2 regions of the Thauera butanivorans genome follow, and region 1 is predicted to be linked to the other one. Evidence: predicted binding sites of a transcription regulator. Region 1 holds the regulator's gene; the other holds the start of a gene.

Region 1 (14,201 bases):
GTGCTGCGCATCAGCCCGCAGGGTTCGGACACCCGCCGTGTCGTCGAACTGTTCCGCGCCGCCCTCGACGATGCACAGACACCGGCCGCCGCACTCGCCGCCAGCCGCGAACTGATGGTGGAAGCGCCGTGCAACGGCTTCTGGCACGGCCGCGCCGGCGCCGAACAGTACGTGGCGGCGTGAGCGCGGCAGCCCGCATCGCCCCGCTTCCTGCCGCATATCCGCCCTGAGAACATCCGGAGCCCGAACATGCCCGCCCTGCCTTCCCTGCCCTTCCCGCCGCCGGCCGTGTTGCTGCCCGGCAACCTGCGCCGCCGCATCGGCGAGCGCCTGGAGCACTTCCGCGTGCCGGACTTCACCGTGCCCGCCGCACTGGCGAAGCTGGCCGGCCGCCTGCCGCAGCAGCCGCCCACGATGGCGCTGACGCTGGCGCTGAACCTGGCGCTCGACCGCATCCTGCCGCGCGACACGCTGGCGCCGCTGAACGGCCGCCACCTGCAGATGCGGGTGCTCGATGCCGGCCTCAGGCTCGACTTCACGCTGGGCGACAAGGGCTTCCAGCGCGCCGCGCCGGCTGCCGGCGACGGCAAGCCCGATCTGGTCATTTCCGCCACCACGCGCGACTTCATCGCCCTGGCCCTGCGCGAGGAGGACCCCGACACGCTGTTCTTCAGCCGCCGCCTGCGCATGGAAGGCGATACCGAACTGGGCTTGCTGGTCAAGAACACCCTCGACGCGGTCGACTGGGATGCGCTGAAGGCAAAGCTGGGCCTCGGCCGCTGACGCTATCCGTAGGAGCGGCTTCAGCCGCGAAAGCAACTGTGGAAACGGCATCTCAGCCCCATTCGCGGCTGAAGCCGCTCCTACGAAGAACCGGGCTGTCGGCGCGAGAATGCTCGCGGACCGATGATGGCCTCGCGCAAACGACAGTGGCCATGGGGATGGCAGGCGAGCCGGCAGCATCTGCGTTAAGCTTGCGCCCCCGCTTCGCTGCCGCGCCCGCGCCATGCCCCGCCCGACCGAATCCGCCTCGCCCGCCACGTTTCCACGGCCCGCATCTGCGCCGCCATCCGAGTTCGACCTGATCCGGCGGCATTTCAGCCGCGGCACGCGGCATACCGATCTCGCCGGCGGCGACGATGCGGCACTGCTGAGTGCGCGGCCGGGCATGCAGTTGGCCGTGTCGACCGACATGCTGGTGTCCGGCACGCACTTCTTCGCCGACACCGACCCGCAGGACCTCGGCTGGAAGACGCTGGCGGTCAATGTGTCCGACCTCGCGGCGATGGGCGCGGAACCGCGCTGGGCCTTCCTCGCGCTGGCGCTGCCGGCGGCCGACGAGGACTGGATCACCGCCTTCGCGCGCGGCTTCTACGCCTGCGCCGACGCTTTCGGCGTGGACCTGGCCGGTGGCGACACCACCCGCGGGCCACTGAACCTGTCCGTCACGATCATCGGCGAAGTGCCGGCGGGCGCAGCGATCGGCCGCGCCGGCGCCCGCGCCGGCGACGACTTGTGGGTTTCGGGCCAGCCCGGCCTGGCTGCGCTCGGCCTCGCCGCGCTGCGCGGCGAAGTCGATCTGGACCCGCCCGGCCGCCAAGGCTGCATCGCCGCGCTGCAGCGCCCGCAGCCGCGCGTGGCGCTGGGGTTGGCCCTGCGCGGGCTCGCCAGCGCGATGCTCGACGTCTCCGACGGCCTGCTCGGCGACCTGGCCCACGTCCTGGCGCAGTCGGGTGCCGGCGCCGTCATCGATAGCGCGGCCCTGCCACTGGCGGCGCTGCTCGCGACCGGCGCGCCCGAGGACAAGGCCCGCGCCTGCCTGCTGGCGGGCGGCGACGACTACGAACTGCTGTTCACCGCAGCGGCCTCCGCGCGCACCGACATCGACGCGCTGTCGCGCCGGCTCGCGCTGCCGCTGCACCGCATCGGCCGGATCACCGGCCGGGCGGGCGAATGCCTGCTGCGCACGGCCGACGGCGAGGAGCAGGTCCTGCATCCGAGCGGCTACGATCACTTCGCATGAACATCGCCGCCGCCGTCACGCCCGTTCTTCCGCCCCCCCCTCCCCGACCTTCCGGAGCGAGCCGATGCGCCCCACTCTGAAACTGATGATGAGCCACCCCGCCCACTTCATCTCGCTCGGCTTCGGCTCCGGCCTGTCGCCATGGGCGCCGGGCACGGCGGGCACGCTGCTGGGCTGGGCGCTGTATCCGCTGCTCAGCGCGCCGCTGTCGGAGTTCGTCTTCCTGGCCTTTCTTGCCAGCCTGTTCATCGTCGGCGTGCTCGCCGCCGAACGCACCGGCCGCACGCTCGGCGTGCCCGACCACGGCGGCATCGTCTGGGACGAGATGGTGGCGATCTGGCTGGTGCTGGCATTCACGCCGGCGACGCTGGGCTGGCAGGCGGTCGCGGTGGCGCTGTTCCGCTTCTTCGACATCGTCAAGCCGCCGCCGGTGCGCTGGGCCGACCGCAGCTTCAAGGGCGGCTTCGGCGTGATGTTCGACGACATCATCGCCGCCGGCTACACCCTGCTCGTGCTGGCCATCCTGGTCCAGCTGTTCGGCCGCTGACCAGCCCCGGTCCCCCCTTCAGCACACATGCGAACGATGGATAGCGAACTGAACGAACTCTCGGCCGCGGCCGGTGCCGCGCTGGCCGCGCGGGGCTGGCTGCTGGCCACCGCGGAATCCTGCACCGGCGGCTGGATCGCGGCGACCGTCACCGCCACCAGCGGCAGCTCGGCCTGGTTCGACCGCGGCTTCGTGACCTATTCCAACGCGGCCAAGACCGACATGCTGGGCGTCGCCGCCACGACCCTCGAAGCGCATGGCGCCGTCAGCGAAGCGACCGTCACCGAAATGGCGGAAGGCGCGCTGATCCACAGCACGGCAGACGTCGCGATCGCCGTTTCCGGCGTCGCCGGCCCCGGCGGCGGCACGCCGGCAAAGCCCGTCGGCATGGTGTGCGTGGCCTGGGCGCGGCGCGGCGCGGCCACGCTGGTGCAGACGCTGCAGCTGGCCGGCGACCGCGAGGCAGTGCGGCGCCAGACCGTCATCCAGGCGCTGCGCCGCTTGATCGAACTGGCTGGCGCGGATATTGCATGACATATTTGCTGTATATAAATACAGATGCTAAGCTGACGCCGTCAGAGACCTTGTTCAGGGCTGCGACAGCTCGCCGCCGAAAATCCCTGCAAGCTCTGTGCCATAATCCGCCCATCACTCAGGAAAAGTTTTCATGGACGACAACAAGGCCAAGGCACTCGCCGCCGCGCTCTCGCAGATCGAAAAGCAGTTCGGCAAGGGCTCGATCATGCGCATGGGCGACGGCAACGTCGAGCGCGACATCCAGACCGTCTCCACCGGCTCGCTCGGCCTCGACATCGCACTCGGCCTCGGCGGCCTGCCGCGCGGCCGCGTGGTCGAGATCTACGGTCCTGAATCCTCCGGCAAGACCACGCTGACGCTGCAGGTCATCGCCGAGATGCAGAAGCTCGGCGGTACCGCCGCCTTCATCGACGCCGAGCATGCGCTCGACGTCGGCTACGCCGAGAAGCTCGGCGTCAATATCGAGGACCTGCTGATCTCGCAGCCCGACACCGGCGAACAGGCGCTCGAGATCGCCGACATGCTGGTGCGCTCGGGCGGCGTCGACATCGTCGTCGTCGACTCGGTCGCCGCGCTGACGCCCAAGGCCGAAATCGAAGGCGAGATGGGCGACCAGCTGCCCGGCCTGCAGGCCCGCCTGATGTCGCAGGCGCTGCGCAAGCTGACCGCCAACATCAAGCGCACCAACACGCTGGTGATCTTCATCAACCAGATCCGCATGAAGATCGGCGTCATGTTCGGCAGCCCCGAGACCACCACCGGCGGCAACGCGCTGAAGTTCTACGCCTCGGTGCGCATGGACATCCGCCGCACCGGCACGATCAAGAAGGGCGACGAGGTGGTCGGCTCCGAGACCCGCGTCAAGGTCGTCAAGAACAAGGTCTCACCGCCGTTCAAGGAAGCGCACTTCGACATCCTGTACGGCGAAGGCATCTCGCGCGAAGGCGAGATCATCGACCTCGGCGTGGTGCACAAGATCGTCGACAAGTCCGGCGCATGGTATTCCTACAACGGCGACAAGATCGGCCAGGGCAAGGACAACTCGCGCGAGTTCCTGCGCAACAACCCGGCGCTGGCACGCGAGATCGAGAACAAGGTCCGTGCCGCCGTCAGCCTGCCCGAAATGCCGTCGGGCGGCGCAGCCCCGGCCGTCGCGGCGGACGAGGCCTGACAGGGACACCAGCGGCTGCCATGGCTGAACCGAGCCTGCGCGAACGCGCCCTGCGCCACCTCGCCCGCCGCGACCACTCTCGCGCCGAACTGGCGAAGAAGCTCGCGGCCTACGGCGACGAGGACGAGATCCGGGCGGTGATCGAACGCATGGGCGAGCTCGGCCTGCAGTCCGACGAACGCTTCGCCCAGGCTTTCGTGCGCAGCAAGGCGGCGCGCTTCGGCGCCAGCCGCCTGCGCAGCGAAATGGCGCGGCGTGGCCTCGACCGTGACCTGGTCGACGAGGCAATCGCCAGCGAATGTGCAGAATCGGAATCGGAGCGTGCGCGCAGCGTGCTGCGCAGCCGCTTCACCACGCCGCCCGCCGATGCCCGCGAATGGGCGCGGCAGGCGCGCTTCCTGCAAACCCGCGGCTTCGCACCCGACCTGATCCGCAAGCTGCTGAAAGAGCCCCACGATGAGTCTGCTTAAGGTCGCTGGCCTGCAAAAGCGCTACAAGGCACGCACCGTCGTACATGACGTCGGTTTCGAAGTCGGCTCGGGCGAGGTCGTCGGCCTGCTCGGCCCCAACGGCGCCGGCAAGACCACCTGCTTCTACATGATCGTCGGCCTGGTGCGCGCCGACGGCGGCCAGATCGGCCTCGACGGCAAGGACCTGACCCACCTGCCGATCCACGCCCGGGCGCGGCTGGGCCTGTCCTACCTGCCGCAGGAAATGAGCGTGTTCCGCAAGCTCACCGTGGCCGAGAACATCCGCGCCGTGCTGGAGCTTCAGGGGCTCGAGAACCGCCAGGTGGACGAGCGCCTGCAGGAGCTGCTCGAAGAGCTCGGCATCAGCCATCTGCGCGACAACACCGCCATCTCGCTGTCGGGCGGCGAGCGCCGCCGCTGCGAGATCGCGCGCGCGCTGGCCACCGACCCGCGCCTGATCCTGCTCGACGAGCCCTTCGCCGGCGTCGATCCGATCGCGGTGATCGACATCCAGAAGATCATCCGCTTCCTCAAGGAACGCGGCATCGGCGTGCTGATCACCGACCACAACGTCCGCGAGACGCTCGGCATCTGCGACCGCGCCTACATCATCAGCGAAGGCCGCGTGCTCGCCAGCGGCCAGCCGGGCGAGATCATCGCCAACGAAAAAGTCCGCCAGGTCTACCTCGGCGAGCATTTCCGCCTCTAGTCCAGGATGAAACCCAGTCTCCAGCTCAAGCTTTCCCAGCACCTCACGCTGACGCCGCAACTGCAGCAGTCGATCAAGCTGCTGCAGTTGTCGACGATCGAGCTGAACCAGGAGATCGAGCGCTTCCTGCTCGAGAATCCGATGCTGGAGCGCGAGGAATTCGACGAGCCGCCGCCCAGGCTCGAACCCTCAACCAGTTCCTCGCCGGCCGAGCGCGAGCGTGAACAGCAGCGCGAAGCCGACACCGACGGGGGCGGCGACGGCGACAACGGCGGTACAGCCGAGCGCGAAGGCGGCGACGAAGGCATCGACTGGTCGAACGTCGGCACCGGCACCTCGGCCAAGCGCGACGATGACGACGACGTCGACTTCCAGGAAATCCAGGCCGCCGAGCTGTCGCTGCGCGAACACCTCGACCAGCAGGTCGCGCTGTCGCCGCTGAACGACCTCGACCGCGCACTGGTGCGCTTCATCATCGAAGCGCTCGACGACGACGGCTACCTGTACCAGCCGCTCGAGGAACTGCTCGAACTGCTGCCGCCCGAGCTCGAGATCGACCTCGACGATCTGTCGATCGCGCTGCGCCACGTGCAGAACCTCGACCCGGCGGGCATCGGCGCCCGCACGCCGCAGGAGTGCCTGGCGCTGCAGCTGCGCGCGATGCCCGAAAGCTCGATCCAGATGCTGGCGCTCGAGATCGTCGACGGGCACCTCGAACTGCTGGCCGAACGCAACTTCGTCCGCCTGAAGAAGCTGACCGGCTGCAACGACGACGAACTGCGCGCCGCGCACGCCCTGATCTGCAGCCTGGACCCGCATCCCGGCCTGCGCCACTCGGCTTCCGAAACGCGCTACGTGCTGCCCGACGTCGTCGTGCGCAAGGTCCGCGGGCGCTGGAGCGTGAGCCTGAACCAGGAGGCGATGCCGCGCCTGCGCGTCAATCGCCTGTACGCCAGCCTGCTGCAGCAGAACAGGGGACAGGGCGGCGGACTCACCGGCCAGCTCCAGGAGGCACGCTGGCTGATCAAGAACGTGCAGCAGCGCTTCGACACCATCCTGCGCGTGTCCCAGGCCATCGTTGACCAGCAAAGACAGTTCTTCGATCATGGTGACGTGGCGATGAGGCCACTGACCCTCCGGGAGATCGCAGACCAGCTCGAGCTGCACGAATCCACCGTATCACGCGTCACCACGCAGAAGTACATGGCGACACCGCGTGGCGTGTTCGAACTCAAGTATTTCTTTGGCAGCCACGTTTCCACCGACACCGGCGGAGCAGCTTCCTCAACGGCAATCCGCGCACTGATCCGCCAGCTGGTGGACGCAGAGGACAGGAAGAAACCCTTGTCCGACGCACGAATTGCAGAAGTTCTGGGCCAGCAGGGTATCGTGGTCGCACGTCGCACCATCGCGAAATACCGCGAATCACTCAATATCCCGCCGGTCAGTTTGCGCAAATCGATCTGACAACAACAGGAGTTAGCATGAATCTCAACATCACCGGGCGCCACGTCGAAGTCACGCCGGCCATTCGCGACTACGTCGGCGCCAAGCTCGACCGCGTCATCCGCCACTTCGACAACGTCACCAGCGTGGCGGTGATCCTCTCGGTCGAAAAGCTGCAGCAGAAGGCCGAAGTCACGCTGCACGTGCGCGGCAAGGACATTTTCGTCGAAAGCGAGGATACCGACCTGTACGCCGCCATCGACGCGATGGCCGACAAGCTCGATCGCCAGGTCCAGAAGTACAAGCAGAAAATGGCCGACCACAACCACGAAGCCCTGAAGCACCAGGCGCCGCCCGAGGCCTGATACCGGCTTGCATTCGAAGCGAGGACAAGACGCGAAGCCGCAGACGGTGCTCATTGCACGGCAAGGCTGGGCAACGCGGTCATCGCTTCGAAGGCGAACCGGTGGATCGTCTCTTGCGGCTTTCCTTCCGGGGTGTGGTTATAATGCGCGCGTTTATCAAGACGCGGCTTCAACGCACCCCGGTCCAACCCCCGTCGCCCAACGTGGCGCCAGCGGTAACGGCGCTGCGCAAGCTCCATAGCGAATGAGCCTGATATCTCAACTCCTGCCACTGTCGAACGTGGTGGTCGATCTGGACGCCAGCAGCAAGAAGCGCGTCTTCGAACAAGCAGGCCTGCTGTTCGAGAACAACCAAGGCATCGCCCAGAGCCTCGTATTCGACAGCCTGTTCGCCCGCGAACGGCTCGGCTCCACCGGCCTCGGCCAGGGTATCGCCATTCCCCACGGCCGCATCAAGGGCCTCAAGGACGCGGCGGGCGCCTTTCTCCGCCTGGCGGCGCCGGTTCAGTTCGATTCGCCCGACGGCAAGCCGGTCAGCATGCTGTTCGTGCTGCTGGTGCCCGAACAGGCCAACGAGACCCATCTGCAGCTGTTGTCCGAACTGGCGCAGATGTTCAGCGACCGCGAATTCCGCGAGGCCCTGCTGGACGCACCCGACGCCGCGCACATCCACAAGCTGTTCGTGAACTGGGGCGCCGATGAATGAGGCAGACCAGCGTCGCGCGGCTGTTCGAGGCTGAACGGGAGCTCCTTCAGCTCAGCCATGTCAGCGGACGGCTGGATGCCGTGCTGGCGGTGGCCGAAGAACGGATCTGGCCGGCCGACCTCGTCGGCCACCTGAACCTGATCCATCCTTCCCGGCTGCAGATCGTCGGCGCCGCCGAACTGGCCTGGGCCCAGCGCCAGACCACCGACAAGGTCGCCCACCACCTCAACGAGATCCTGTCCAGCCAGCCGCCGGCGATCATCGTCGCCGACGGCTGCGCGGTGTCGAACATCATCCGCGGCGTCTGCGAAGCGCACGACGTCGCGCTCTTCACCACCCCCCAGCCTTCGGCCAGCGTCATCGACCAGCTGCGGCTCTACCTGTCGCGCGAGCTGGCCGAGAAGATCTCGCTGCACGGCGTCTTCATGGACGTGCTCGGCGTCGGCGTGCTGATCACCGGCGACTCCGGCGCGGGGAAATCCGAGCTCGCGCTCGAGTTGATCTCGCGCGGCCACGGCCTGGTCGCCGACGACGTCGTCGAGTTCTCGCGCATCGCCCCGACCGTGCTGGAGGGCCGCTGTCCGCCGATGCTGCAGGACTTCATCGAAGTCCGCGGCCTCGGCATCCTCAACATCCGCACCATCTTCGGCGAGACCGCCTGCCGCCGGAAGATGCGCCTGCGCCTGGTCTGCCATCTCGAACGCCGCCAGCCCGGCGACGGCGACCCGAGCCGGCTGCCGGTGCAGCAGGAAGTGAAGGACATCCTCGGCGTCAAGGTCATGCGCGTGGTGCTGCCCGTCGCCGCGGGCCGCAACCTCGCGGTGCTGCTCGAAGCCGCCGTGCGCTCGACCATCCTGCAGTTGCGCGGCATCGACGCGATGCAGGAATTCATCGACCGCCAGATGCAGGCGATGAGCGCCGCCGACGGCGACGGCGCGGCGTAAGCACGCCCCGGCCGGCAAGCGGCCTATCGGCGGTGCTATTGCCGCAGTGCCGCATCGGCTGCTAACCTCGACGGCTTTGCTGCCCCGCGAGCCTTCGATGAGCACCCCCACGGATTACCTCGAGCGCATTCTCAACGCCCACGTCTACGACGTCGCCGTCGAGACGCCGCTCGATCTCGCCGCCAACCTGTCCGCGCGCGTGCATAACCGCATCCATCTCAAGCGCGAGGACATGCAGCCGGTGTTCAGCTTCAAGATCCGCGGCGCCTACAACAAGATGGCGCGGCTGTCGCCGCAGGCCCTGAAGCGCGGCGTCATCTGCGCCTCGGCCGGCAACCACGCCCAAGGCGTCGCCTTGTCGGCGGCACGGCTCGGCACCCGCGCCGTCATCGTGATGCCCAGCACCACGCCCCAGATCAAGATCGACGCGGTCAAGGCGCGCGGCGGCGAAGTCGTGCTCGCCGGCGAATCCTATTCCGACGCCTACGCCCATGCGCAGGAACTGGAAAAGAGCGAGAAGCTGACTTTCGTCCATCCCTACGACGACCCGGACGTCATCGCCGGCCAGGGCACGATCGGCATGGAGATCCTGCGCGCCCATGCCAGGCCCATCCATGCCATCTTCTGTGCGGTCGGCGGCGGCGGACTGCTCGCCGGCGTGGCGGCCTACGTCAAGCGGGTGCGCCCGGAGACGAAGATCATCGGCGTCGAGACCGTCGACGCCGACGCGATGACGCAGTCGCTCGCCACCGGCAAGCGCGTGGCACTGGAACAGGTCGGCCTGTTCGCCGACGGCACCGCGGTCAAGCAGGTCGGCGCCGAGACCTTCCGCCTGTGCCAGCAGTACGTGGACGAGATGATCGTCGTCGACAACGACGCCATCTGCGCCGCGATCAAGGACGTCTTCGAGGACACCCGCTCGATCCTCGAACCCTCGGGCGCGCTCGCCATTGCCGGTGCCAAGGAATACGCCAAGCGCCACAAGCTGCGCGACAGGAACCTGGTCGCCGTCGCCTCCGGCGCCAACATGAACTTCGACCGCCTGCGCTTCGTCGCCGAACGCGCCGAGCTCGGCGAACAGCGCGAAGCCGTGCTGGCAGTGACGATTCCGGAGCGGCCGGGTGCATTCCGCAAGTTCATCAGCCTGCTGGGCAACCGCAACATCACCGAGTTCAACTATCGCTACGCCGACCCCGAGCAGGCCCACATCTTCGTCGGCGTCACGGTGCACAACCGCAACGAAGCCGGCCGCCTGGTGGAAATGCTCGAACGCCACGAACTGCCGGCGATCGACCTGACCGACGACGAACTGGCCAAGACCCACGGCCGCTACATGGTCGGCGGCCGCTCGCCGCAGGCCAAGAACGAAGTGCTCTACCGCTTCGTCTTCCCCGAACGGCCGGGCGCGCTGATGAATTTCCTCTCCAAGCTGCATTCGGACTGGAACATCTCGCTGTTCCACTACCGCAACCACGGTTCGGACTACGGCCGCGTGCTGATCGGCATGCAGGTTCCGCCCGAGGACACGCAAGCCTTCGAGGACTTCCTGCAACGGCTCGGCTACGAATACGTGGCCGAGACCGACAACCCCGCCTACCGGCTGTTCCTCGCCGCCTGACGCTCTTCCGCCGGGTTTCCGGCGGTGTGCTGCGCGCGTTTCAGCGGCTGGCGCGGGCCGTGCCGATGGGTACCGCGCCAGCGCGGACTGCCCCCGCTTCCGTGACGATCCAGTCCATCGGCCGGTCGTGCGGCTGCGGCAGCACGCTCGGCACGCGGCCCAGCTCGAAGCCGGCGCCGATGGCAATCACGTCCATCCCCGCCAGCGTGCGGTCGAAATAGCCGCCACCGTAACCCAGGCGGTAACCGGCCGCATCGAAGGCGTTCAGCGGCACGATCACGACCTCGGGCGCCACCTCCTCCGGCGTCGCCGGATGCGGGATGCCATGGCGGTCGAACACCATCCCGGCCCCCGGCGTCCAGCGGCGGAAATGCATCGCCGCCCCTGCTGCGACGACCACCGGCAAGGCCGCCACGCGCAGCGCATCGCCGGCCAGCCAGTGCCGGACCCAGTCCCTGAGATCGGGTTCGGCACGGAAAGGCCAGCAGAAACCCAGCGTACGCGGCGCCAGTTCGTCGATCACGCCGCCGAGATGGGCTGACAGGCGCGCGGTGAGCCGTGCCCGCTGCGCCTCGTCCAGCGCCTCGCGGGCCTGGATTGCCTGCTGCCGCAGGAATCTGCGGCGTTTCTCGATGTCATCGGCGGGGTCGGAAACAGGCTTCGTCACTGTGGTATGGTTGCTTGCAATGGAGAGCAGGGGAAGTATGAAAACGGGCTTGATGGCGGCTGCGCTCTGCGTCGCCGGGATGTTGCTGCCGGCGACGGCGCCGGCCCAGGTGCCGCGGGCTTTCGGCGACGATCGCATCGTCGCCGCTCACGAGGCGGTGCGCAAGGGGGACCGCGACACGCTCGACGTGCTCGCCGCCGAGTCCAGCCCGCACGTGCTGGATGCCTACGTCCGCTACTGGCGCTTCGTCAATGTGCTGGCGCGCCCCGAACTGCCTCCCCCGGCGCGGGAGCTCGAGGCTTTCCTGCAGCGGGAAGCCGGCACCGTGCTGGCCGAGCGCCTGCGTGCCGACTGGCTGCGCCGGCTGGCGACGGATGGCGACTGGACGCGCTTCACGGCGCTCTATCCCGGCCTGCTGAATCCCGACCGCGAAACGCGCTGCACGGCCTGGACCGCCCGCCTGATGACCGGCGACACCCGCGCGCTCGACGAAGTCGCGCTGGAATGGCGCACGCTGGACAATGCGCCGGCGGCCTGCGACACCGCGCTGCGTGCCACCCATGCCACCGGCAGGGTCGATGACGACGCGCTCTGGCGCCGTGCGCGCCGCCAGGCCGACACGCGCAAACCCGACGATGCGCTGCTGAGCTGGAACTGGCTGCCCGCCGAAATCGCGCCGGCCGCCGCCGATGCCGAACAGGCCTTGCGCTCTTCCGCCGCCTGGCTCGACCGCCTGCCGGCCAATTTCGCCGTCACCCGCGCCGGCCGGGAGCTCGTCCTCGCCGCACTGACACGCATCGCCTGGCAGGACGCCCGCCTCGCCCATGCCCGCCTGCTGCAGTTGCAGGACCGCCTTGGCAGCGAGGAGCGCGGCGACATCCAGGCCGTCATCGCCATGCATGCCGCCATCGACCAGATGCCCGAGGCGATGGCCTTCTACCGAGCGGTGGGCAATGCCGAGCTGACGCCGCTGCAGCGTGCCTGGCGCGTGCGCGCCGCGCTGCGGGCCGGAGACTGGGCCGCCGTCCGCACGGCCATCGAAGCGATGCCGGAATCCGAGCGCCAGCAGCCCGAATGGACATACTGGCTCGGACGTGCGCATGCTGCCGCCGGCCGCGCCGGCGACGCCGAGGCGCTGTTCAGCCATATTGCCGCCGAACCGCATTTCTACGGCATCCTCGCCGCCGAGGAACTCGGCCGGCCCTTTGCGCTTCCCGCAAGCGGGGACTCGCTTGCCGTGCCCCCGCTCGACGAGGCCGAGAACGATCCCGCGCTGCGCCGCGCCCTCGCGCTGTACCGGCTCGGCCTGCGCACCGAAGCGACCCGCGAATGGACCTGGGCCTTGCGCGGCCGCGACGAAACCTTCCGCCTTGCCGCCGCCCACCTCGCGCTGCGCAACGAGCTCTACGACCGCGCCATCAACAGCGCCGAACTGTCGAACCCGCGCGCAAACTATGCGCTGCGCTTCCTGACCCCCTATCGTGAGTTGATCGAGCCGCAGGTGCATATGCAGGGGCTCGACCTGGGCTGGGTGTACGGCCTGATGCGCCAGGAAAGCCGCTTCGTCGTCCCGGCCCGCTCCAGCGCCGGCGCCCAGGGCCTGATGCAGGTGATGCCGGCGACCGGGAAATGGGTGGCGAACAAGATCGGCCTGCGCGGCTACCATCCCCGCCAGTTGAACGACCCCAGCACCAACGTGCTGCTCGGCACCAGCTACATGCGCCTGATCCTGAACGACCTGGACGATCATCCGGTGCTGGCCAGCGCCGGCTACAACGCCGGCCCGGGGCGTGCCCGCCGCTGGCGCGACGACAAGCCGCTCGAAGCGGCCATCTACATCGAGACCATCCCCTTCAACGAGACGCGCGACTACGTCAAGAAGGTGATGGTCAATGCAGTCATCTACGGCGCGATGTTCGAGCACCGGCCCCAGTCGCTGAAAGCACGGCTGGGCGTGATCGGCCCGCGCCCGGCCAGCGAATGAACACAGCTTTTCCGATCGAGCAACAACAGCGAGTCCCTGCCATGAACATCAAACGCGTCGTCCTCATCGGCGGCACCGGCTTCGTCGGTCATGCCGTCGCCAACCGCCTCGTCGAAGCCGGCGTCCAGGTCGTCGTCCCCACCCGCCGCCGCAGCCGTGCCGGCCACGTCGTGCTGCTGCCGACGGTCGAGGCCGTCGAAGCCAATGTGCATGATCCCGCCACGCTGGAACATCTGCTCGCCGGCGCCGACGCGGTGGTCAATCTGGTCGGCATCCTGCACTCGCGCGGCGGCGAACCTTATGGCCCCGATTTCGCCCAGGCCCACGTCGAACTGCCGAAGAAGATCGTCACCGCCTGCCGCAACACCGGCATACGCCGGCTGGTGCACATCAGCGCGCTCGGCGCCAGTGCCGACGGCCCCTCCGGCTACCAGCGCTCCAAGGCCGCGGGCGAAGCGGCGATCCGCAGTACCGGCGCCGACCTCGACTGGGTCATCCTGCGGCCCTCGGTGATCTTCGGCCGCGACGACCGCTTCCTCAACCTGTTCGCCGATCTCGCCTCGGCTTTCCCGATACTGCCGCTGGCCGGCGCCGATACCCGCTTCCAGCCGGTCTACGTCGAGGACGTCGCCGAAGTCGTCTGGCGCAGCCTGAGCACGCCGGGCGCGGCCGGCCGGATCTTCGACGTCGCCGGCCCCCGGGTCTACACCCTGCGCCAGCTCGTCGAATACGTTTCCGCCCAGATCGGCAAGCCGCGCCCGGTGATCGGCCTGCCGGAAGGCCTGGCGATGCTGCAGGCCAGCCTGCTGGAGCTCGCGCCCCAGCCGCTGATGAGCCGCGACAATGTCCGCTCGATGCGTGTCGACAACGTCGTCACCGACGGCGCGCCGCTACCGTTCGGCCTGCAGCCGACCGCCATCGAAGCGGTGGTGCCGAGCTGGCTGGGCGATGGAACCGTCCGCTCGCGCTACTATCCCTTCCGGCGCCACGCGCGCCGCTAAGCCCAATACCGTT
Region 2 (14,201 bases), 2.3 Mb from region 1:
ACGTATACGTGGCCGCTTTCGATCAGCTTGGGGAAGTGGCGGAAGAACAGGGTCAGCAGCAGGGTCTGGATGTGGGCGCCGTCGACGTCGGCGTCGGACATGATGACGACCTTGCCGTAGCGCAGGCCCGAAAGGTCGACCTCGCTGTCGGCCTTGTGCGCGTCCACACCCAGGGCGACGGCGATGTCGTGGATCTCGGCATTGGCGAACAGGCGGTCGGGGTCGATTTCCCACGCGTTCTGCACCTTGCCACGCAGCGGCAGGATGGCCTGGGTCTCCTTGTTGCGCGCCATCTTGGCTGAGCCGCCGGCGGAGTCGCCTTCGACCAGGAAGAGCTCGTTGTCGGCGATGTCCTCGGATTCGCAGTCCGACAGCTTGCCCGGCAGCACGGCGACGCCCGAAGTTTTCTTCTTCTCGACTTTCTGCGCGCTCTTCTGCCGCGCCAGGGCCTGCTTGATCGACAGTTCGGCGATGGCCTTGCCGGCGTCGACGTGGTTGTTGAGCCAGATCTCGAAGGGGTCGCGCAACTGGCTGGAGACGAGCTTGACCGCCTCGCGCGAGTTGAGCTTTTCCTTCACCTGGCCCTGGAACTGCGGGTCGAGCAGGCGGGCCGACAGCACGAAGCTCATGCGCCCGCACACGTCTTCCTGCTGTAGCTTGACGCCGCGCGGCAGCAGGGTGTGGTGGTCGATGAAGGACTTCATCGCCTCGAACACGCCGGCGCGCAGGCCGGACTCGTGGGTGCCGCCATTGACGGTCGGGATCAGGTTGACGTAGGACTCGCTCGGCACCGCGGATTCGAACCAGGCCAGCGCCCAGGCCGCGCCTTCGCCGGGGGCGAAGCTGCTGTCGTCCTTGCCGGCGTATTTCTCGGCGGTGAAGATCGGCGCGACCGCGTCGATGTCGCCGGCAAGTTCCTTCAGGTAGCCGGCCAGGCCTTCGGGATAAGTCCAGGTCTTGCTCTGCATGCCGCCGCCGGCCTGCTCGACGTCGAGCCGCACCGACACGCCGGACAGCAGCACGGCCTTGGAGCGCAGCAGGCGTTCGAGTTCGTGCATCGGCACGCGCGGCGATTCGAAGTATTTCGCGTCCGGCCACACGCGCACGCGGGTGCCGCTCTGGCGGCCGCAGTCGCCTTCGATGCGGACGGCGCCGATGTCCTCGCCGCCGTTGGCGAAGTCGATGCGGTGGATCTTGCCGTCGCGTCTGATCTCGACTTCGATGCGGGTCGACAGCGCATTGGTGACCGACACGCCGACGCCGTGCAGGCCGCCCGAGAAGGCATAGGCCGAGTTGCCTTCGCGCTTGTCGAACTTGCCGCCGGCGTGCAGCCGGGTATAGGCCAGCACCACCACCGGCACGCCTTCCTCCGGGTGCAGGCCGACCGGGATGCCGCGGCCGTCGTCGGCAACGGTGACCGAGCCGTCCAGGTGCAGGCTGACGTGGATCTTCTTCGCGAAGCCGGCCAGCGCCTCGTCGGCGGCGTTGTCGATGACTTCCTGGATGATGTGCGCCGGGCTGTCGGTGCGGGTGTACATGCCGGGGCGCTCGCGCACCGGCTCCAGTCCCTTCAGGACGCGGAAGGAGGATTCGTCGTATTGCTTGGGAGTGTCTTGCTTGCCAGCCATGCTGCGGGCCCGTCCGGTTTCACGAAGGGCGCAAGGATAGCAGAGCCGGATACTGGATGAATGTTCAGGCGCGGGAGCCGGCGCACGGTCGCGGGCGCGAGATATCAGGCGCTGCCGAGGATGCGGCCGCCGCCGGTGGGCTTGGCGAGGCCGTCGGCATCGTACAGTTGCGGATGGTTGGCGGCGGACAGCAGCACCGTCAGCGCGGCCTGGTTGCCGGACATACGTTCGAGGATGAGCTGGCCGTTCAGCGCGTTGCGATCGCGCGCCTGGCGCGCCCGGGCGATGACTTCGTCCCAGCGTGCGAGCACGCGCGGCAGATTTGCGCAGACCTTGCGGATGGCGGCGTCGGAGACGCCATGGCCCATGCGCACCAGCAGCCGCGTGCGTTCGTCGTGCAGGTGCTGGAGCTGGCGGTAGCGCTCGTTCTTCTCGTTGGCGATGTTTATCAGTGCGTCGGTATTGCCCTGCACGAGCAGGCCTTCCTCGCGGTCGAGGATGGCGAGGAATTCGCCGAGCTGCATCGATTCGGCCTCGATCAGCAGGGCGAGGCGCTGCTGGTCGGCGGTGGGGGGGGCGGGCTGGTTCATCGTGTCCTGCGCGGGTCGGTGCATGCGGAGCCGAATCTTACCGCCGTTGCCGTCCGATGGTTCAACCGCGCGACTCGAGCATGTCCCGGACGCTGGCGATCAGGCCGTCGGCGATGCGGTTGGCGTCGATCTTGAAGCGGCCTTCCGAGATTGCCTGGCGGATTTCATCCACGCGCTTCTGATCGATTTCGGGCGATTCGGAAATCGCGCTTTCCGCCTTCTTCATCAGCGTGGCCAGCGGGGAAAGCTGCACGCTGTCGCCGCCGGACTGGGCCGGGGCATTGCTGCGCTGCGCAGGCGTGCGGGCATCCTGCACCTGCGACGGGACATAGGCCTTGCCCGTGCTCTCGATTTTCATGTTGTTCTCCGGAAACGCATCGACACGAATGGGTAGACGGCCGCGTTTCGTGAAACTTTAGTGATTTATTTCACGCCTTGCCACAAGCGCTTGTGATCTAGAAGTCGACATCGACCGTGCCATCCGGCCGCACCAGGCCTTGCACGATCTGGCCGTTGCCGAGACGGATGCGGATACGTTCGCCGGCTGCGGCGCCGTTCAGGGCCTGGCCTTCGCCCGACACCGTGAAGCCGGGGCCGCGCGTCGTCACCAGCACTGTCTGCCCGCGGCGCACGGCATCCGCCTGGCGCAGGCTGCCCGCCCGCAGCGGCGCGCCCGCCGCCTGCGCGAAGCGGGTGACGTGGCCGACGGCCTGCTCGGGCGCGGACAGCACGTTGTCGGGCAGGGCGCTGAGCTCGCCTTCGCGGACTTCGACGTCGGCTTCGCCGATCACCTCGGCCGAGCGCAACGCGCGGGTGGTGACGAGATAGGGGCCGAAGACCTGCACCGTGGCCTGTGCCCATGCCGTCCATGCCGTGGGGGCGTCGCAGCGGACGCCGACGGTGATCTGTCCCCAGGCGCGGGTGCCGGGCTGGAGAAAAGCTTCGAGCGCCGCGCAGGGCGGCAACTGGTTGGCCGGATCGAAGGCGCGCACGTTGATCCGGACTTCGCCGGGCTGGCCCAGGGTTTCCCGTTCCAGCAGGCTGCGTACCGCTGCCTCGACGGCCTCGGGCGGCTGTCGGGCGGCGGCGGGGGAAGGGCTGAAGGACGCAAGCAGGGCCAGTGACAGCAGGCCTGCGCGAAGGAAACGGGACGGGCTGATGGTGCGGAGAGCGGCCGGGCCGGGGAGCAGGCGATTCATGGGCGGATTGCAGCATGCCTCCGGCGTGGAGGCAAGCTGGCGGAAGGGGCAGCGGGCGGCAAGTGCCCGCGGCAGGTTTTGCCGGCGGGGCCGGCAAGCGGCAGATTTGGGCGGTTTTCCGCCGCCTTATCGGGCGAGGGCGGCTGCGGGGCGGGGCTTACCATCGCTGGCATGAAAGCTGCCTGTTCTTTGGGCAATCATGCTGGCCCGTGATCCGTCGCGTCCCCGCCGGGGAACGTGCCGGCCGCATTCGAGAGGTAAGGCGATGAAAACCCTGCTGGACAACCAGATGCGCTTCCATCAGGCGGCGCTCAATCTCCAGGCCCACCGCCAGGAATTGCTGGCGTCGAACATCGCCAACGCCGACACGCCGCACTACAAGGCGCGCGACATCGATTTCCGTGCCGCGCTCGACAATGCGCTGGGCAAGGCGCCAGGGGGCGGCCTGGGCGGCGTCGCGCTCGACATCACGCACCAGGGCCATATCGCCGGCGGCGCGGCGCTCGGGGCCGATGCCTTCTCCAGATACCGCACCGAGCTGCAGTCCGCGGTCGACGGCAACACCGTCAACATGGACGTCGAGCGTGCGGCCTTCGCCGAGAACGCGCTGCGCTACGAGGCGAGCCTGACCTTCATCAACGGCATGCTGCGCTCGATGAACACCGCGCTCACCGGCCAGTAAGGAATTCCATCATGAGCATGCTCAACGTCTTCCAGATCGCCGGCTCGGCGCTCAACGCGCAGTCGCTGCGGCTCAACACCACCGCCTCCAACCTCGCCAACGCCGACAGCGTCACCACCGAGACCGGCGAGCCTTACCGCGCCAAGCAGGTCGTCTTTGCCGCCCGGCAGATGGCCGGGCCGGCGGCGGTCGGCGTGCAAGTGACGCAGATCGTCGACAGCGCCGCGCCGATGCGGATGGTGTACGAGCCGAACAACCCGGCGGCCAATGCCGACGGCTATGTCGAAATGCCCAATGTGAACGTGGCCGAGGAGATGGTGAACATGATCTCGGCCTCGCGCTCCTACCAGAACAACGCCGAGATCATGAACACGGCACGGACATTGCTACAGCGTACCTTGCAGATCGGACAGTGAGCGCTGTCCGGCAAATGATGCCGTAGCAGGAGAGATTCATGAGCACCGTCTCGAACGATGTGACAACGGAAAACGTGCTGTCCAAGCTGGCACGCAGCGAACCCGTGCAGAAGGCGGAAGAGGACATGCAGGGGCGTTTCCTCAAGCTGCTGACCACCCAGCTTCGCAACCAGGACCCGATGAACCCGATGGAAAACGCCGAGCTGACTTCCCAGCTCGCGCAGATGAGCACGGTCGATGGCATCGAGCGGCTCAACAAGATGGTCCAGTCCTTCTTCGATTCGCAGGCCTCGAACGAGGGCATCAACGCTGCGGCCCTGATCGGGCGCGGCGTGCTGGTGGAAGGCCAGCAGATGGTGCTGACCGAAGCGGGCGGCATCGGCGGTTTCGAGATCGACGGGCCGGCCGACCGCGTGACGCTGACGGTGACCGACAGCTCGGGCCTGCCGGTCAAGCAGATGGTGTTCGACAGCATCGAGGCCGGCAGCCACAACTTCATCTGGGACGGCACCGCGGAAGACGGCTCGCGCGCCGCCGACGGCGTCTACACCCTGTCGTTGTCCGCGACTCTCGGCGACGAGAAGGTGCAGGGGCGCACGCTGCAGTTCGGGCCCGTGACCAGCGTCGTGCGCGGTCCCAGGGGCGCCGACCTGCAGGTCGGCGACCTCGGTCTGTTCAAGCTCGACGACATCAAGCAGATTCTTTGATCCGGAGCAGCGATCATGGCATTCCAGCAAGGCCTCAGCGGCCTGAGTTCTTCCTCCAAGGCGCTCGACGTCATTTCCAACAACGTCGCCAACGCCAGCACCGTGGGCTTCAAGAATTCCGGCACGGTATTCGCGGACGCCTATGCCTCGTCGCTGACCGGCGCGGTGTCGAAAATCCAGATCGGCATCGGCAGCGCGGTGCAGGCGGTGCGCCAGGCCTTCACCCAGGGCAACGTCACCACCACCAGCAACCCGCTGGACATGGCGATCAACGGCAACGGCTTCTTCGAGATCGAACTGCAGAACGGCGGCTACGCGCTGACCCGCAACGGCCAGTTCGACATCAACAAGCAGGGCTACATCATCACCGCGCTGGGCGACAGGCTGATGGGCTACCAGACGGTCGATCCGGTGTCGGGCGACGTCGCGGCGCCGGCGACTTCCTCGGTGGATAGCTTCCGTCCGCTGATCGTGCCTGCGTCGGGCATCGGCGCCGTGCAGACGACGGAAATGAGCCTGAACCTGAACCTGAGCGCGGATGCGGAAACGATCGACGGTGCCGCGATGCCGCTCGATCCGAGCGACCCCCTGACCTATACCTATTCCACTGGAATAAAGATCTTCGACACCCTGGGCAAGGAACACACCTTGTCCTTCTATTTCGCCCGGCGCACCGACGTCGTCGATACCACGACGGCGCCGCCCAGCTACAGCGAGTGGGATGTCTACACCGTCGTCGACAACGATCCGGGCACGCTTACCCACAACTCCACGCTCGGCTTCGACGGCCTGGGCCGGGTCGCCGAGGTCACGCCGCATGCGACGGCGGCCGTCACGCCGCCGACCAATGGCTCGGTGTTCAGCGCCCTGCTCGGCACGGACGCGGTCAACCCGAGCGAGGCCACGCTGGCGATGAACTCGATCACGCAGTTCGGCGGCGAATCCAAGCCGCGTGAATTGGTGCAGAACGGCGCTGCGCCGGGCGAGATCGCCGGTCTGGCGATCAGCCGCAACGGCGTCATCCAGGCGCGCTACACCAACGGCGTTTCCAAGGACATCGGCATCGTCAACCTGACCACCGTGCGCAACAACAACGGCTTGTCGCCCATCGGCAACAACTACTGGGTCGAGACGCCCGAGTCCGGCGGTTTCGCGCGCGGCACGCCGGGCAACGGCATGAACGGCGTCATCTCCGCCGGCCAGGTCGAGGAATCCAACGTCGACCTCACCCAGGAACTGGTGCAGATGATCATCCAGCAGCGCAACTACCAGGCCAACGCCCAGTCGATCCGCACGCAGGACCAGATCCTGCAGACGCTGGTCAACCTGCGCTGATGAGGGCAGGGCGCCGTTCCGGGTTTGCAGGATAGGGAGAACAGAACATGGATCGGGTGATCTACACCGCGATGACCGGCGCCACCGGCACGATGAACCAGCAGGCGGCGGTGTCGAACAACATCGCCAACGCCTCGTCCACCGGCTTTCGTGCGCAGATGCACAAGCTGCGCGGGGTGGAAATCCAGACCGAGGCCTTCCGCAGCCGCTCGTTCGCGGTCGATGCCAGCATCGCCAACGACTTCACCCCGGGGCCGATCCAATACACCGGGCGGCCCTACGACGTGGCGGTGGAGGGCAAGGGCTGGCTGGCCGTGCGGCTGCCCGACGGCAGCGAGGCCTACACCCGCAACGGCAGCCTGGCGCTGAGCCCGGCCGGCATCCTGCAGACCCGCGAGGGCCTGCCGGTGATCGGCGACGGCGGGCCGATCGCGCTGCCGCCCGACACCGAGATCGTCATCGGCCGCGACGGCTCGGTGTCGTCGATCGATCCGAACGGCAACATCGTCAATGTCGTCGCCCAGCTCAAGCTGGTGAATCCGCCCGAGGCCGAGCTGGTGCGCGGCGACGACGGCCTGTTCCGGCTCGCCGGCGGCGCGCCCGCGCCGGCGGACGAGAACGTGCAGGTCGCCGGCGGCTACCTGGAAGGCAGCAACGTCAATGTCGCCGACCAGATGGTGCAGATGATCTCGCTCGCCCGCCAGTTCGAGATGCAGGTGCGCATGCTGCAGACCGCCGAAGCCAACGACCGCGCTGCGGCGCAGGTGCTGGGGGCGCGTTGAGATGGCGGGCGCTGCTCCGCGGCAGCTGCGCTTCGTACGGAATTAGCACGGTTTTTGCGTTGTTTATCGCGGGATGGCCGGGGCCGGCAAAGGCCTAGACTGATCCCATGCACAAACGGCAATCGCCGCCGCGTGCCGGCAAAGCCTGCCGGCACGGCAATGCAGAACAGAGGACTTCATCATGATCCGCTCCCTGTGGACCGCCCGCACCGGGCTCGATGCCCAGCAGACTTCGCTGGACGTGATCTCCAACAATCTGGCCAACGTGTCGACCAACGGCTACAAGCGCCAGCGCGCGGTGTTCGAGGACTTGCTGTACCAGACGATGCGCCAGCCGGGCGCGCAGACCACGCAGCAGACCCAGGTCTCCAGCGGCCTGCAGATCGGCACCGGCGTGCGTCCGGTGGCCACCGAGCGCATCTTCACCCAGGGCAGCCCGCAGCAGACTGGCGGCTCGCTGGACCTGGCGATCCAGGGCAACGGCTTCCTGCAGATCGCGATGCCCGACGGCACCACCGCCTACACCCGCGACGGCGCGCTGCAGCTCGACAACCAGGGCAACGTCATCACCGCCAGCGGCTATCCGCTGCTCGACGCCATCCAGATTCCGGCCGACGCCACGCAGATCTCCATCGGCAAGGACGGCACGGTCACGGTCAAGCTGCCCAACCAGGTCGAGATGCAGCCGGTCGGCCAGATCCAGGTGGCGACCTTCATCAACCCGGGCGGCCTGCAGAGCATGGGCGAGAACCTGTTCTACGAGACGGCGTCGAGCGGCGAGGCCACGCCGACCGAGCCGGGCACCAATGGCGCGGGCGTCATCAACCAGGGCTACGTCGAGAACTCGAACGTCAACGTCGCCGAGGAACTCGTCAGCATGATCGTCACGCAGCGCGCCTACGAGCTGAATTCGCGCGCCATCTCCACGTCCGACCAGATGCTGGGCCGGCTCACCCAGCTGTGAGCGCATCGCCATGAAACCGCTGTCCGCATTCTGGCTTGCCGCCGCGCTGGCGCTGCTGTCGGGCTGCGCCGCCATCGAAACCGTGCCGCCGACCGCCGTGCATCAGCCGATGAGCGTGCGCCCGGACGGCCAGGCTCCGGCACCCGCCGCGAACGGCGCCATCTACCAGGCGGCGCTGGCGCGCCCGCTGTTCGAGGACAGGCGCGCGCGCCATGTCGGCGACATCATCACGATCAACCTGGTCGAGCGCAACACCGCGACCAAGAGCGCCAACACCAGCGCAACGCGCAGCTCCGAAATGACGGGCGGCATCACCGCCTCCTCGCGCCTGCCGCTGGGCGGGCTCAATGGGCTGAACGTCGAGGCCGGGGTCGATTCCGGCTTCAACGGCGCCGGCAGCGCCCGCGCCAACAACGCCTTCAACGGCACGATCACGGTCACGGTCATCGACGTCTACGCCAACGGCAACCTGCTGGTGTCGGGCGAGAAGATGCTGGCGATCAACCAGGGCAACGAATTCATCCGCTTCTCGGGCGTGGTCGACCCCAACACCGTCACGTCGACCAATACGGTGCAGTCGATCCAGGTCGCCGATGCGCGCATCGAATACCGCGGCACCGGCGTCATCGACCAGTCCAACACCATGGGCTGGCTGCAGCGCTTCTTCCTCGCCATCCTGCCTTTCTGAACGGGGCCAGACATGAACGCCTTCCGATCCCTGCTGACGCGCGCGCTGGTGGTGGCCGTGGCGGCCGGCATCTTCTTCGTGTCGGCGGCCGAAGCCGCGCCCGAGCGCATCAAGGACCTGGCCACCATCGCCGGCGTGCGCGAGAACCAGCTCGTCGGCTATGGCCTGGTGGTCGGCCTCGACGGCAGCGGCGACCAGACCACGCAGACGCCCTTCACCAAGCAGAGCATCGTCAACATGCTGGGCAACATGGGCGTCACCGTGCCGCAGGGCACCAACATGCAGTTGAAGAACGTCGCCGCGGTGATGGTGACGGCCAGCCTGCCGGCCTTCGCCCGGCCCGGCCAGGCGATCGACGTCACCGTGTCCTCGATCGGCAACGCCAAGAGTCTGCGCGGCGGCACGCTGGTGATGACGCCGCTGAAAGGCGCGGACGGCCAGGTGTATGCGGTGGCCCAGGGCAACCTCGCCGTCGGCGGCGCGGGCGGCGCGGCGGGCGGCGCGGCGCAGACCATCAACCATTTGGCGGCAGGGCGGATTCCCGGCGGCGCCACGGTGGAGCGCGGCGTGGCCGCGTCGGTCGGGCAGGGCGACTTCGTCATGGTCGAGCTCAATGAAGCCGATTTCCACACCGCCGGCAAGGTGGTCGATGCCATCAACGCGATTGCGCCGGGCTCGGCCTATGCGCTGGACGGCCGCAGCATCCAGGTCATGGCGCCGCAGGACGTGTCGCGCCGCGTGGCCTTCCTCGGCCGGATCGAGAACCTGAGGGTGGCACCGGGCGAGCAGATCGCCAAGGTCATCGTCAATTCGCGCACCGGCTCGGTGGTCATGAACCAGCGCGTGACGCTGCAGAACGTGGCGGTGTCGCACGGCAACCTCACCGTCACCGTCGACAGCCAGACCGAAGTCAGCCAGCCGGCGCCGTTCTCGCGCGGCGAGACGGTGGCGGCGCAGAACCAGGGCCAGGTCGACATCCGCCAGGACGGCGGCAGCATCCACAACGTGCGTGCCGGCGGCAATCTGGCCGACGTGGTCAAGGCGCTCAACGCATTGGGCGCCAAGCCGATGGACCTGGTCAGCATCCTGCAGGCGATGAAGGCGGCCGGCGCGCTGCGCGCCGAGCTGGAAATCATCTGAGGGCGGGCCATGAACGCCGGCGTCCAGCTCAACGCCCTCGATCCCAACTCGCTCGGCGAGCTGCAGCGGCTCGCCCGCAGCGAAGGCCGCTCGAATGAGGCCTTGCGCGCGGCCTCGAAGCAGTTCGAGGCCTTGTTCATGCAGATGATGCTGAAGTCGATGCGCGACGCCACGCCGCAGAACAGCCTGCTCGACAGTGACCAGACCCGCATGTACCAGAGCCTGCTCGACCAGCAGATGGCACTGAACCTGTCGCAGGGGCGCGGCACCGGCCTCGCCGATACCCTGTTCCGCCAGCTTGGCGGCAAGGATGAAGGTGCGGCGGGTACGGATGCCCTGGCGGCGCCCGCACAGGCCGGGCAGACCGGGCAGGGCGGCAAGGATGGCTTTCCGCTTGCCGGCGTGCTTCGCGGCGCGGCAATATCTGCCGCCGCGCGGCGCGCGGTGCCGGTTCAGGCCCGTGCCGAGGCTGCTGCGCCGGCTGCCTCCGGCGATGCCAGGGCGGCCGGCGGCGGCGTGCTCGAAGCCGGCTTCAGGGAGGCGATCCAGCGCGTGCGCCAGCTTGGCGGCGCGGTGTCGGACAAGGTCCGCGGCTTCGTCGCCGAGGTGTGGCCGCATGCCGTCGAAGCCAGCAAGCGCACCGGCATCCCGCCCGCCTTCATGGTGGCGCAGGCGGCGCTGGAAACGGGCTGGGGCGAGAAGCAGTTGCGCCATGCCGACGGCAGCCCCAGCCACAACCTGTTCAACATCAAGGCCGGCTCGGCCTGGCGCGGCCGCACCGTCGACCGCGAGGTCACCGAATATGCCGACGGCCGCCCCTATGCCGAAGCGGCACGCTTCCGCTCGTATTCGTCCTATGCCGAATCCTTCCGCGACTATGCCAGCCTGATGGCGCGCAGCCCGCGCTACGCCGGCGTGCTGGGCCAGACCGATGCTGCCGGCTTCGCCCGCAGCCTGCAGGATGCCGGCTATGCCACCGATCCGCAGTACGCCGACAAGCTCACCCGCATCATCGGCGGCAGCACGCTGCGCAGCGCACTGGCCGGCATCGGCTGAGCCTGCCGCTCCGGATGGCCGCATGAATTGCCGGTTTCGGGGTGGCATCCTTCTTGCTGAACCCTTTCCAGGCAATCGCGGATCAGGAAGACCATCATGGCTGGCATGCTGAACATCGGAATGACGGGCCTCAATGCGGCACAGGCCCAGCTCAATACCACCAGTCACAACATCACCAATGCAGGGACCAAGGGCTACCACCGGCAAACGGTGGGGCAGAGTGCGCTGCAGCCCTTGTTCACCGGCGCGGGCTTTTTCGGCCAGGGCACCCAGGTGTCCTCGGTGACGCGCAGCTACGACCGCTTCCTGGAAGGACAGATCCTGCAGGCCGACAACCGCCGCTCGCAATATGCGGCCTACGGCGCGCAGGTCGGCCAGATCAACAACCTGCTGGCCGATCGCACCACCGGGCTGTCGCCGGCGATGGAAAACTTCTTTGCCGGCGTGCAGGAAGTCGCTTCCAACCCGACCAGCGTGGCGGCGCGCCAGGCGCTGATTTCCAATGCCCAGTCGCTGGCGTCGCGCTTCCAGTCGCTGAATGCCCGGCTGGAAGAAATCCGTGACGGCGTCGAAGGCAGCATCGTGCAGACGGTCGAGTCGATCAACACCTATGCGCAGGCGATCGCGGACATGAACCAGCGCATCGTCATCGCCCAGGCGGGCGGAGCCGGCACGCCGGCCAACGACCTGCTGGACCAGCGCGACCAGTTGCTGGCCGAACTGAACAAGCTGGTGAAGATCACCATCGTCGAGGAAACCGATGGCGCGCAGGCGAACGGCGCGGTGTCGGTGTTCATCGGCTCGGGGCAGTCGCTGGTGCTGCGTGGCACGGTATCGACCTTCGAAGTCGTGCCCAGCGCCAACGATCCGACACGCGGCGCGATCTCGATGGTGGCGCCGGGCGGCAACCGCATGGAACTGGCGGAATCGCTGCTGACCGGCGGAACGCTCGGCGGGCTGCTGGAGTTCCGCCGCGTGTCGCTCGATGCCGCACAGAACGAACTGGGCCTGATCGCGCTGGGCATCACCGAAACCGTCAATGCCCAGCACAAGCTCGGCATCGACCTGGAAGGGGTCTTCGGCAAGGACTTCTTCAAGCCGATCACGCCCACGGTCGTGCCGGCCACGGCGGGCGTCAGCGCCGGCATCACCGACGTGAGCGCGGTGCGGGCCAGGGATTACCGCGTCGCCATCGACAGCGACGGCGGCGCGCTCAGGCTGTTTGCCGGCAACGAGGAGCTGGCTTCCCTGAGCCTGCCGGCCGCCGGGCCGCTGACGTTGAACGGCGGCGGCCTGTCGGTCACGATTCCGGACGCGGCCAGCGTGCCGGCCAAGGGGCTGCTGATCCAGCCGACGCGCAACGCCGCGCGCGACATTTCCGTGGCCATTTCCGATCCGCGCGAAATCGCCGCCGGCGGGCCGATGTCGGTGACCGCGCCATTGACCAACCAAGGCACGGGCAAGCTGGCCAACATCGATGTCCGCAGCAACGCCGGCATGGATGCTTCGGGCGACGGCAAGCCGGATTTCGCCGCCTTCTCGGCCAGCTTCGGCGGCACCAGTCTGTCGGTGCCGGCCGGCTACACCATCGAGCGCCTGCGGCAGGACAGCACGAGCGGACAGTGGCTGACGGATACCGCCTATCCAAGCGGCGGCACCGGCACGACCTTTGACCCGGCCACGGATTCGTCCGGAGCGCGCTTCCGCGTCACCGGCCCGGGCGGGTATGAGTTCGACTTCGAGTTCAGCGGCACGCCCGAAGCTGGCGACACTTTCGCCTTCGCGCCGAACGCTGCCGGCGTCGCCGACAACCGCAATGCGGTCGCGCTCGGCGCGCTGCAGACGTCCAAGACCCTGCTGGCCGATGCCGGCGGGCGGCCGACCGCCACGTTCCAGTCGGTCTATGCCCAGACCGTGACCACCGTCGGCAACAAGACGCGCGAAGCCCAGGTCAACGAAGCCGCGCAGCAGGCGCTGGTGACACAGGCCACCTCGGCGCGCGACAGCGTCTCGGGCGTCAATCTGGACGAGGAAGCGGCCAACCTGATCCGCTTCCAGCTTGCCTATCAGGCCTCGGCCCGCGTCATGACCGTGGCGCAGCGGCTGTTCGACGAACTCATCGCCATCGGCCGCTGAGCCGGAAACATCGGGAGAGCATCATGCGCATTTCGTCCAACATGATCTACGACCGTGGCGTGGCCTCGATCCAGCAGCAATGGTCGAACATCCTGCAGACTTCGCAGCAGGTGGCCACCGGCCGCCGCGTGCTGACGCCGGCCGACGACCCGATCGCTTCGGCCCGCGCGCTCGAAATCGGCCAGACCCAGGCGGTCAACAAGCAGTTCTCGGTGAACATCGGCTACGCCGACGATGCGATGAAGCTGCTGGAAGCACGCCTGGATGGGGCCGGCGAAATCCTGCACTACGTGCGCACGCGCGCCGTGCAGGCCGGCAACGGCGACAGCACGATGAAGCCGGAAGACCTGCGTGCGCTGGCGGTCGACATGAAGGCGCAGTTCGAAGCCATGCTGGCGCTGGCCAACAGCCAGGACGGCATGGGCGAGTACATCTTCGGCGGCTATCGTTCGCAGGCACAGCCGTTCAACGGCAACCTGTCCGGCGTCAGCTATGCCGGGGACCAGGGCGAGCGCAGCATCCAGGTGTCGGCCTCGCGCTACATGCCGATCAGCCTGCCGGGCTCGGACGTGTTCGACCGCACGCTGACGCTCGACACCGACACGATCAAGATCCATGGCGCGATCGACAACGAGGGCAGCGCCGCACCCGCCCTGAGCGCAGTCGACCCGGCGGCGGTGAACCAGGCGTCGCGCTATCAGCTCCGCTTCGATGAGGCGACCGGCGAATACAGCGTCACGCGCCTCGGCCAGGATGGCAACGAAGTGCCGCCGGCGACCACGCTGACGCCGCCGAGCGCCACCATCGACGGCTTGACGCTGTCCCTGCCGACGGCCGACGTGGCCGATGGCGACGCCTTCGAAATCTACGTGCCGTCG

What was found. The regulator sigma-54, encoded in region 1, starts transcription at its own class of promoters, with help from an activator protein. The targets are predictions, from matches to a motif close to TGGCACGCTTNCTGCTNA.
Positions count from the first base shown of each region.
Region 2: the regulator sigma-54 is predicted to act here: its motif matches at 3,585-3,602, upstream of flgB (flagellar basal body rod protein FlgB).

Region 1 covers NZ_CP183038.1:691,753-705,953, reverse strand. Annotated here, with positions in the region: gene ACNQFN_RS03430 (U32 family peptidase) at 1-183, shown strand, start outside; gene ubiT (ubiquinone anaerobic biosynthesis accessory factor UbiT) at 250-783, shown strand; gene thiL (thiamine-phosphate kinase) at 1,007-2,023, shown strand; gene ACNQFN_RS03415 (phosphatidylglycerophosphatase A) at 2,088-2,570, shown strand; gene ACNQFN_RS03410 (CinA family protein) at 2,607-3,104, shown strand; gene recA (recombinase RecA) at 3,238-4,278, shown strand; gene recX (recombination regulator RecX) at 4,299-4,748, shown strand; gene lptB (LPS export ABC transporter ATP-binding protein) at 4,735-5,457, shown strand; gene ACNQFN_RS03390 (RNA polymerase factor sigma-54) at 5,464-6,924, shown strand; gene hpf (ribosome hibernation-promoting factor, HPF/YfiA family) at 6,942-7,268, shown strand; gene ptsN (PTS IIA-like nitrogen regulatory protein PtsN) at 7,513-7,974, shown strand; gene hprK (HPr(Ser) kinase/phosphatase) at 7,971-8,918, shown strand; gene ilvA (threonine ammonia-lyase, biosynthetic) at 9,016-10,536, shown strand; gene ACNQFN_RS03365 (5-formyltetrahydrofolate cyclo-ligase) at 10,577-11,203, opposite strand; gene ACNQFN_RS03360 (transglycosylase SLT domain-containing protein) at 11,241-13,187, shown strand; gene ACNQFN_RS03355 (complex I NDUFA9 subunit family protein) at 13,229-14,188, shown strand.
Region 2 covers NZ_CP183038.1:2,990,743-3,004,943, reverse strand. Annotated here, with positions in the region: gene ACNQFN_RS14545 (DNA topoisomerase IV subunit B) at 1-1,628, opposite strand, end outside; gene ACNQFN_RS14540 (flagella synthesis protein FlgN) at 1,733-2,218, opposite strand; gene flgM (flagellar biosynthesis anti-sigma factor FlgM) at 2,280-2,576, opposite strand; gene flgA (flagellar basal body P-ring formation chaperone FlgA) at 2,674-3,417, opposite strand; gene flgB (flagellar basal body rod protein FlgB) at 3,683-4,099, shown strand; gene flgC (flagellar basal body rod protein FlgC) at 4,111-4,515, shown strand; gene ACNQFN_RS14515 (flagellar hook assembly protein FlgD) at 4,554-5,222, shown strand; gene flgE (flagellar hook protein FlgE) at 5,238-6,557, shown strand; gene flgF (flagellar basal-body rod protein FlgF) at 6,605-7,339, shown strand; gene flgG (flagellar basal-body rod protein FlgG) at 7,521-8,303, shown strand; gene ACNQFN_RS14495 (flagellar basal body L-ring protein FlgH) at 8,314-8,991, shown strand; gene ACNQFN_RS14490 (flagellar basal body P-ring protein FlgI) at 9,004-10,131, shown strand; gene flgJ (flagellar assembly peptidoglycan hydrolase FlgJ) at 10,141-11,187, shown strand; gene flgK (flagellar hook-associated protein FlgK) at 11,284-13,323, shown strand; gene flgL (flagellar hook-associated protein FlgL) at 13,347-14,201, shown strand, end outside.